Regions from separate parts of the Yersinia entomophaga genome, predicted to be linked through region 1. Evidence: predicted binding sites of a transcription regulator. Region 1 holds the regulator's gene; each other region holds the start of a gene.

Region 1 (3,286 bases):
TCGCTGGAAGAGATCGTAAAAACCTCCACTGGCGGTATCTTCAATAACGCCGCTCAAGTATGGAATCACACCTTCTACTGGAACTGCCTGGCGCCAAACGCCGGTGGCGAACCGAAGGGCGCAGTAGCCGAAGCGATCGCCGCATCTTTTGGGTCTTTCGCGGAGTTCAAACAACAGTTTACCGATGCTGCCGTGAAAAACTTTGGCGCGGGTTGGACCTGGCTGGTGAAAAAACCGGACGGCTCGCTGGCGATCGTGAGCACTTCTAATGCAGCAACGCCGCTAACCACTTCGGATAAACCATTGCTGACTGTCGATGTGTGGGAGCACGCTTACTATATCGATTACCGCAATGCGCGGCCGACTTATCTGGAAAACTTCTGGGCGCTGGTTAACTGGGCGTTCGTAGAGAAAAATCTGGCCTGATTAGCTGGCTAATATCAAGGGCGGATAACGGCTCCGCCCTTCTCGCTCAAAATCTGTACAGCTCTAAAACAGTCAGGGTTTAGTTCATTACCGCTGTAAAGCTAAAGATCATAATCACTGCCAACGAACCAATAGTAGTAATCAATGACATTTTCAGATCAGTATCCATATAAACTCCTCAGTCGGTTAATTTGGGTGGATAAAGGCACATAGTTAGTGTGTAAAACGATTTTCCCACAGTTCGAGAATAAAATCTTGTTATCATTACTCACTTTATAACGTTGATTAGATCTTTCACTTTTTCTTTAAATCGGCCAAAATCCGCAGTTCATTACTGCGTACCGACCAATAACGCCTAAAAACCCCTTTCAGACTAGCGCGCTGACGAAAATAACCAGCGGAACTGATGATATCTGTCTGAAAGGGTTCGAACAACGCAGGCAAACGATTAACATAATACTTACCTGCTGTAACAGGTCAGTTTAGGAGTCATTCTTTTTATGGCAACGATTAAAGATGTGGCCAAACGCGCGGGCGTTTCCACCACCACCGTTTCGCACGTCATCAATAAAACACGTTTCGTCGCCGAAGACACCAAGGCCGCCGTGTGGGCCGCCATTAAAGAGCTGCACTATTCGCCCAGTGCCGTCGCACGAAGCCTGAAAGTCAATCACACTAAATCGATTGGTTTGCTAGCCACTTCCAGCGAAGCACCCTATTTTGCGGAAGTGATCGAAGCGGTAGAAAATAGCTGCTATAGCAAAGGCTATACGCTGATTTTGTGTAACTCTCATAATAATCTGGATAAGCAGAAAGCGTATCTGGCTATGCTGGCGCAAAAACGCGTCGACGGTTTGCTGGTAATGTGTTCCGAGTATCCAGAGCAACTGTTGGGCATGCTGGAAGATTATCGCAATATTCCGATGGTAGTCATGGATTGGGGCACCGCGCGCGGCGATTTTACCGACTCCATTATTGATAATGCCTTTGAAGGCGGTTATTTGGCTGGCCGTTATCTGATTGAACGCGGTCATCGCGATATTGGAGCCATTCCGGGGCAACTGGCTCGCAATACTGGCGGTGGGCGTCATCAGGGCTTTATCAAAGCGTTGGAAGAAGCCAATATTAAACTGCGTGATGAATGGGTGGTTCAAGGGGATTTTGAACCGGAATCCGGTTATAAAGCCATGCATCAAATCCTAACGCAGAAACATCGCCCAACCGCGGTATTCTGCGGCGGCGATATTATGGCTATGGGCGCTATTTGTGCTGCCGATGAATTAGGTTTACGCGTTCCGCAGGATATTTCGGTGATCGGATATGACAATGTGCGAAATGCGCGCTATTTCTCACCGGCACTGACCACTATTCATCAGCCAAAAGAACGTTTGGGCGAAAGCGCCTTTGCAATGTTGCTGGATCGCATTGTCAGCAAACGTGAAGATCCCCAAACCATTGAAGTACATCCAAAACTGGTTGAACGCCGTTCTGTTGCTGATGGTCCTTTCCGCGATTATCGTCGTTAAAACCGCTGTGGGAAGCCGTTTAGCCCGTTGAAACGGCTTCCCGCGTGTTTTCTACACCGTCCCCCGCTCGCAGCCATTCGGCATTCAGCGTTTCCGTATCCCCAAGGTACTCCAGCAGCCACGCCATAGCGGGCGAATGGTTGTTTTGCTCCCAGCTCAGGCAGCAAGGGCTATCTGGCAAGGGCTGAGCCAGCGTAATAATCACCAGTTTCCCCTGTTTGGCCAGCGGCTCGACGCGATGCGCCGGAACCATACCAATACATAAACCGTCACACAGACAGTCAATGCCCGTTTGCCAATCCGGTGCCACCAGCCGTCGCTGGTTGTCCAGCGTCCAGGTATCGCGCTTCGGCAGATTACGGGCAGTGTCCTCAATGCAGAGCGAAGGGTAAGGCCGCAGCTGATCGTCGGTCAAAGGGCCGCTCTGAGATGCCAGCGGATGAGTGGCACTGACCACGCAGTGCCAGTTCATAAACCCCATATCACGGAAGGTAAAGCGCCCACCGACTGGCACCGCACGCGTCGCACCAATAGCCACATCGGCACGACCATCCGCCAGCGCATCCCACACGCCGTTGAATACCTCAAAATGCACCCGCAGTTCGATATCGGGGAAATGACGATAAAAATCCAGCACCAACTGACGGCTGCGTAACGGCTTCACAATAATGTCGATAGCAATATCCAGATGGCCGCGCCAACCGTTAGCGACCTGCTGACATTGACGACGCGTATCAATCATTTTTTTGATAACAGTTCGCGCTTCTTTAATAAACAGCGCTCCCGCTGCCGTCAGTTCCACATCGCGGTGTCGTCGTTCAAACAGTGGCACTGCCAGCCATGTCTCGAGTTGTCTGACCGTATAGCTGACGGCAGAAGGCACGCGATGCAGTTCTTGTGCAGCAGCGCTAAAACTACCGGTTCTGGCAACCGCATCAACCACTTCCAATGAATATTCCGACCACATTGCCTTGCCTTCAATTATTTTCACACCAGTATGCAAATATTACCGTTTCACAGGGGAATAGCCAGCCGGATAGAATGCCCCCCGCATTAATTCTCCTGCAAAGATAACCTGCTTTCGGATTGTAGCCAGGCGGCAACGCCGCGAATCCCAAGGAACCGAGCCACTAAGTGACTGGGGTGAGCGAAGGTAGCCAACACCGCTGCGGTTCGAAAGATAACGGGTATACAGATAAACGAGATAAATAACGAAAATGAAAACATCCACTAGCTTTATGTTCTACCTCGCCGGTCTGAGCATGTTGGGATACCTTGCCACGGATATGTACTTACCCGCTTTTGGCGCCATGCAACAAGATTTGCAGGCTTCG
Region 2 (3,286 bases), 2.1 Mb from region 1:
CAAACGCTCAACCCGGCGAACTTGCAGGCGAATTTGGTTTTGAGCGCATTCTTCCAACCGACGTTGCAGTTTAAACAACAACGTTTGCTGGCGCGCCAAACGCAAATGAGGATGCTGTTGCTGTAAGCGGTGATGCAGTTGGGTAAATTGTTGATTACGCTGCGCCAGATAATAATCCATCGCCATTTCCATGCGCTGTTGCTGCGCTTGAATCTGACGCACTAATTCCAGCTGATTGCGGCTAACAATTTCAGCGGCAGCAGAAGGCGTCGGTGCTCTCAGATCGGCAACAAAATCGGCGATAGTCACATCGGTTTCATGCCCGACGGCGCTGACAATCGGAATCCGGCTGGCAAATATTGCTCGCGCCACCCGTTCATCGTTAAAACTCCATAAATCTTCCAGCGAACCGCCACCACGCCCCACAATCAAGACATCACACTCAGCGCGCCGATTGGCCATTTCAATCGCGCGGACGATTTGCATTGGCGCTTCGGCACCCTGAACCAAAGTAGGATAAATCACCACCGGCAGCGAAGGATCGCGGCGCTGAAGCACCTGTAGCACATCGTGCAGAGCCGCTCCGCTGGCGGAAGTAATCACGCCGACCCGTTTGGCTGGGGCAGGGAGCGGCTGTTTGTGCGCCGCTTCAAATAATCCTTCCGCTGCCAATTGTGCTTTCAATTGCTCAAACTGCTGTTGCAGCAAACCATCGCCGGCAGGCTGCATACTTTCAGCGATTAACTGATAGTCACCTCGGGGTTCATACAGAGTGATTGAGGCTCTGACCAGCACCATCTGACCATTTTGCGGGTTAAAAGTGGTGCGGCGATTGCTATTGCGAAACATCGCGCAGCGTACCTGCGCCCGATCGTCTTTCAAGGTAAAATACCAGTGACCGGAGGCGGGCTTGGAAAAGTTGGATATCTCGGCGGTGAGCCAAATCTGGCCCATTTCCATTTCCAACAGCTGTCGAACCGTCTGATTCAGGCGGCTGACGGTAAATATCGAGGTGGCGGAAGTTAGTGGCATGTGACCTGGATCAAATTTTAAAACAAGTACTTAATTGATCGATATTACCTGCCTCAGAACGGTAAGCAAGAAAATTTATCAGAAAGTGCTGGAGGCAACCGATTACGCTCTGTATAATGCCACGGCAATATTTTATCTTTTCTCAAATCACTCTGGTGAGATATTGCCCATGCTACGTATCACGAAAGAAGCACTAACCTTTGACGACGTTCTCCTGGTTCCAGCCCATTCCACAGTTCTGCCTAACACTGCGGATCTTGGTACTCAACTGACCGCAACTATCCGCCTGAATATCCCTATGCTGTCCGCAGCCATGGATACCGTAACCGAATCTCGCCTGGCCATTGCTCTGGCGCAAGAAGGCGGTCTGGGCTTCATCCATAAAAACATGTCTATCGAGCGTCAGGCCGAAGAAGTCAGCCGCGTGAAAAAACATGAAAGCGGCGTGGTTACTGAACCACAGACCGTTACGCCAACCACCACTTTGCGTCAGGTTAAAGAACTGACCGCCCGTAACGGCTTTGCTGGCTATCCGGTTGTGACCGAAGATTACGAACTGGTGGGTATCATTACTGGCCGTGACGTACGCTTTGTCACCGATCTGGAACAGCCTGTAACGGCGGTTATGACGCCGAAAGAGCGTCTGGTTACCGTAAAAGAAGGCGAATCTCGCGAAATTGTGTTGCAGAAAATGCACGAAAAACGCGTTGAAAAAGCGTTGGTAGTTGATGATAACTTCCATCTACGCGGCATGATCACCGTAAAAGACTTCCAAAAAGCAGAACGTAAGCCTAACGCCTGTAAAGACGAACACGGCCGTTTACGCGTTGGCGCTGCCGTTGGCGCCGGAGCAGGTAACGAAGAGCGTATCGACGCACTGGTTGCCGCTGGCGTTGACGTTTTGCTGATCGACTCATCTCATGGTCATTCCGAAGGCGTTCTGCAACGCATTCGCGAAACTCGCGCTAAATATCCTGATCTGCAAATTGTTGGCGGTAACGTCGCTACAGGCGCAGGCGCAAGAGCATTGGCAGAAGCCGGTGTTAGCGCGGTAAAAGTGGGGATTGGCCCCGGCTCTATCTGTACTACCCGTATCGTTACCGGCGTGGGTGTTCCGCAAATCACAGCGGTATCTGATGCCGTAGCCGCGCTGGAAGGCACCGGTATTCCGGTTATCGCCGATGGCGGTATTCGCTTCTCCGGTGATATTGCGAAAGCGATTGCAGCGGGCGCGTCCTGCGTGATGGTGGGTTCTATGCTGGCAGGTACTGAAGAATCTCCGGGTGAAATCGAACTGTATCAAGGCCGTTCATTCAAATCCTATCGCGGTATGGGGTCTTTGGGCGCGATGTCCAAAGGTTCTTCCGACCGTTATTTCCAGACTGATAACGCCGCAGACAAACTGGTACCGGAAGGTATCGAAGGCCGCGTAGCGTACAAAGGTCTGCTGAAAGAAATCGTTCACCAACAAATGGGCGGTTTGCGCTCTTGTATGGGTCTGACCGGTTGCCCGACCATTGACGATCTGCGTACCAAAGCAGAATTCGTACGCATCAGTGGTGCGGGTATTCAGGAAAGTCATGTGCACGATGTGACTATCACGAAAGAATCACCGAACTACCGCATGGGCTAATTCCAAGAGCTGCGGTCGGTGAGTTTTGTCATCGTCCGCTGCTCGCATTGCTCAATGACTTTGCGTCAATTGCGTATGTGATGCTGCGGGCGTTAACTCACTTTCTGGCTTCGCCGATTGGAATAGGACGTTTATTAACGTTGCTGAAGTCTTTCATTTTTATTTTATTTATTGACCTGTTTCTGGAATACGCCTCACATGACAAAAAATATCCATAAGCATCGCATCCTTATTCTCGATTTCGGTTCGCAATACACTCAGCTAGTGGCGCGTCGCGTTCGTGAGATTGGCGTTTACTGTGAACTATGGGCGTGGGACGTAACTGAAGCCCAGATTCGTGAGTTTAATCCGAGTGGCATCATCCTGTCCGGCGGCCCGGAAAGCACCACTGAAAACGGCAGTCCGCGTGCTCCAGACTTCGTGTTCAACGCAGGCGTACCGGTATTGGGCGTGTGCTACGGTATGCAAACCATGGCGATGCAACTGGGGGGCCACGTTGAAGGTTCTACCGAGCGCGAGTTCGGCTATGCGCAGGTAGAGATCAAAACTGATTCTGCGCTGGTTCGTGATATTAAAGATGCTCTGAACGCGGCCGGTGAGCCAATTCTGGATGTGTGGATG
Region 3 (3,286 bases), 1.5 Mb from region 1:
TTCCCAACACCAAACCATCACGCTTACGGTCTTCGGAAATATAAACAATGCCGTTAGCCAAACCGTCCTGCGGGGTATGGGTCACCACTTCACGACCATCCAGCATCACATAACCAGATTTACGCGGCAGCGCGCCGTAAATGATTTTCATCAGTTCAGTACGCCCTGCGCCCATTAACCCGGCCACACCGAGGATTTCACCGGCGTGCAGCGTAAAGCTGACGTCGTTCACCCCTGGGCCGCAAAGTTCCTTCACTTGCAAGCGCACATCGCCCAAAGGCAAATTCAGGCGTGGATATTGTTCTTCCAGCTTCCGGCCAACCATCATTTCAATCAATGTATCTTCTTCCAGCTCGCTTACCGGCTTTTCACCGATAAACTGGCCGTCGCGGAAAACCGTCACATCGTCGCAGATCTCAAAAATCTCTTTCAGACGGTGAGAGATATAGACAATGCCGCGCCCTTCAGCTTTTAACTCGTTGATTACGTTAAATAGCGAGGCGGTTTCTGTGTCTGTCAGCGCATCCGTTGGCTCATCCATAATGATGACTTTGGATTCGAAGCTCAGCACCTTGGCAATTTCGACCATTTGCTGATCGCCGATGGAAAGCTCACCGACCAAACGATGGCTGCTATAGCGAATATTCAGGCGGGATAACAGGCGATCCGCTTCGGCATACATCTTTTTCCAATCGATGCCGCCAAAACGGTTAACGAATTCACGACCAAGAAAGATATTCTCGGCAATGGTCAGCTGTGGAATCAGGTTAAGTTCCTGATGAATAATCCCAATACCCGCTTCCTGCGAGGCCTTGGGACCATTGAATACCACTTCCTGACCGAGAAAATGCTGGCTACCGGCATCTTTGGTATAAATGCCCGTCAGCACTTTCATCATCGTCGATTTCCCTGCGCCGTTTTCACCCACCAGCGCCATTACCCGTCCGGGGTAAACACTGAGTGCAGCGCCAGAGAGCGCTTTGACGCCGGGAAAGGCTTTATCAATCCCTTTCAATTGCAGCAAAGGTTGCATAAATGCCTCAGAAAGTTACGCCAGCGCAGAGAATCACGTTCGCAAAAGGTGAACATTCCCCGCTACGGATGACCGCATGGCTATGTTTTGTTTGCTCTTTGAAAGCCTCATGGCTGACATAGTGCAAAGCAATGGAGTTTCCCTGGTGTTGCTCAAGTTGTTTAAGTTGTGTCAGCAAAGCTTCATGGAGCTGCGGATTATTCTTCGCGATCTCTTCCGCCAAAATAGCGCTTTCTACCTGCATTTCCTGCGTCACCACCGACAGCACCTGGAGGAAGCCAGGTACACCCTGTGTTAGCGCCAAATCGATGCGGGTGGTACTGGCCGGAATCGGCAGCCCAGCATCCGCTATGACGATTTGATCCGTATGACCTAATCGGGAGATAACCGCGGAAATATCAGAATTCAGTAATACGCCTTTTTTCATTTTTTGCTCCGACAGCGAAACGTTTCGCTGATGGATAAGTTTAAAAAAAAGACAGCAGAAGGCAAACCTAATGTGGTGAATTTGTGATCGCCATCGAAACGTTTCGCTGCACTATTAAACAAGGATGAATAAACTGGCTAAATACTTCGGGAAAATAAGTGGTAGGGAAAATCTGCGGATAAAAAGTCAGTGCGTATCAGTACAAGAAGTAAAAAGGCCGTCGGAATGACGGCCTTAGTAACTAGATTTCTACCTGAGTTCCCAGTTCAATCACCCTATTAGGCGGGATTTCGAACTGATCCGGCGCGCGCAGAGCGTTGCGGCTCAGAGCCATAAACAGTTTACCGCGCAGGAACAAATACCAAGGCCGTTTCGACAATATTAACGACTCGTGGGACATAAAGAAGGAGGTTTCCATCATCTGGCAAGGCAGCCCCTCCAGACCGCAGCGGTGGAAGATTTCCTCCACGTTCGGCGTTTCTCGCCAGCCGTAGCTGGCCACCACACGCCAGAAGGTCGGTGAGAGCTGCTCAATTGTCACACGGCGAACGTTGTGTACATAAGGCGCGTCTTCAGTGCGCAGAGTCAGCAATACCACGCGATCATGCAGCACTTTATTGTGTTTGAGGTTATGTAATAGCGCGAAAGGAATCACATTCACGGCACGCGACATATATACCGCCGTACCTGAAACCCGCACCGGTGGCGATTTCTCTAGTGAGGCGATCATCGCTTCCAGAGAATTACCGTGCTCATGCATCCGACGTAGTAAGCTGAAACGCTCGCTTTTCCAGGTGGTCATGATGATGAACATCACCAGACCCAGCGTCAGAGGTAACCAACCGCCGGAGAACAGCTTCAAGGCGTTGGCGGAGAACATCGGGATATCGATGATCAGTAATATCATCAATAAGCAGGCTACGAATACCCGATTCCAGTGCCAGTTTTTCAGCGCCACGGTGCAGAACAGAATACTGGTCAATACCATGGTGCCGGTAACGGCAATACCGTAGGCCGCGGCCAGATTACTGGAACGTTCGAAGCCGATAATCACCAATACTACGGCGATATATAGCGTCCAGTTAATTACGGGAATATAGATCTGGCCAGACTCCATTTCTGAAGTATGGATAATGCGCATTGGTGGTAAATAGCCTAAACGCACCGCCTGACGAGTCAGGGAGAATACGCCAGAAATCACGGCCTGCGAGGCAATAACCGTCGCTAACGTTGCCAGAACCAACAATGGAATCAGCGCCCAATCGGGAGCTAGCAGGAAGAAGGGGTTTTTTATCGCTTCCGGATTTTTCAGCAACAGTGCGCCCTGACCAAAGTAGTTCAGCACCAACGAAGGCAGCACCACGGTGAACCAAGCTAGACGAATAGGGAATTTACCGAAATGCCCCATATCCGCATACAGTGCCTCTACGCCGGTAATTGCCAGCACTACCGCACCTAAGGCAAAGAAAGAAACCGTTTTGTATTCCGCAAAGAAGGCCAGCGCCCACTTAGGATTCATCGCATTGAGCACTTCCGGGTTATCCATAATGCCCCGAATACCCAGCACCGCTAACGTCAGGAACCAAACTAACATGACCGGCGCAAAGAGTTTGCCCACGCTACCGGTACCGTGTTTTTGAATGACAAACAATAAAGTCAGAACGGCAATTGAACAGGGAACGATATAAGGATCGAGGGCGGGGGCGGCTATTTCCAAACCTTCTATCGCCGACATCACCGAGATCGCGGGAGTGATCACGACCTCGCCATAGAAAAAACTGCCGCCTATCAGGCCAAGTATGACCAATATCGACGTTGCGCGGGAG

The links. The regulator PurR, encoded in region 1, represses purine synthesis genes. The targets are predictions, from matches to a motif close to CANGCAAACGTTTGCNTG.
Region 2: guaB (IMP dehydrogenase) is a predicted target of PurR. The motif match lies at 1,124-1,141, and genes of this name have one in related genera.
Region 3: rbsD (D-ribose pyranase) is a predicted target of PurR. The motif match lies at 1,473-1,490, and genes of this name have one in related genera.

What each region holds. Positions count from the first base shown of each region.
Region 1 covers NZ_CP010029.1:1,325,236-1,328,521, forward strand. The annotation lists gene sodB (superoxide dismutase [Fe]) at 1-426, shown strand, start outside; gene cydH (cytochrome bd-I oxidase subunit CydH) at 506-595, opposite strand; gene purR (HTH-type transcriptional repressor PurR) at 927-1,952, shown strand; gene punR (DNA-binding transcriptional activator PunR) at 1,972-2,919, opposite strand; gene punC (purine nucleoside transporter PunC) at 3,170-3,286, shown strand, end outside.
Region 2 covers NZ_CP010029.1:3,450,813-3,454,098, forward strand. The annotation lists gene xseA (exodeoxyribonuclease VII large subunit) at 1-1,032, opposite strand, end outside; gene guaB (IMP dehydrogenase) at 1,202-2,665, shown strand; gene guaA (glutamine-hydrolyzing GMP synthase) at 2,864-3,286, shown strand, end outside.
Region 3 covers NZ_CP010029.1:2,784,788-2,788,073, reverse strand. The annotation lists gene rbsA (ribose ABC transporter ATP-binding protein RbsA) at 1-1,033, opposite strand, end outside; gene rbsD (D-ribose pyranase) at 1,041-1,460, opposite strand; gene kup (low affinity potassium transporter Kup) at 1,702-3,286, opposite strand, start outside.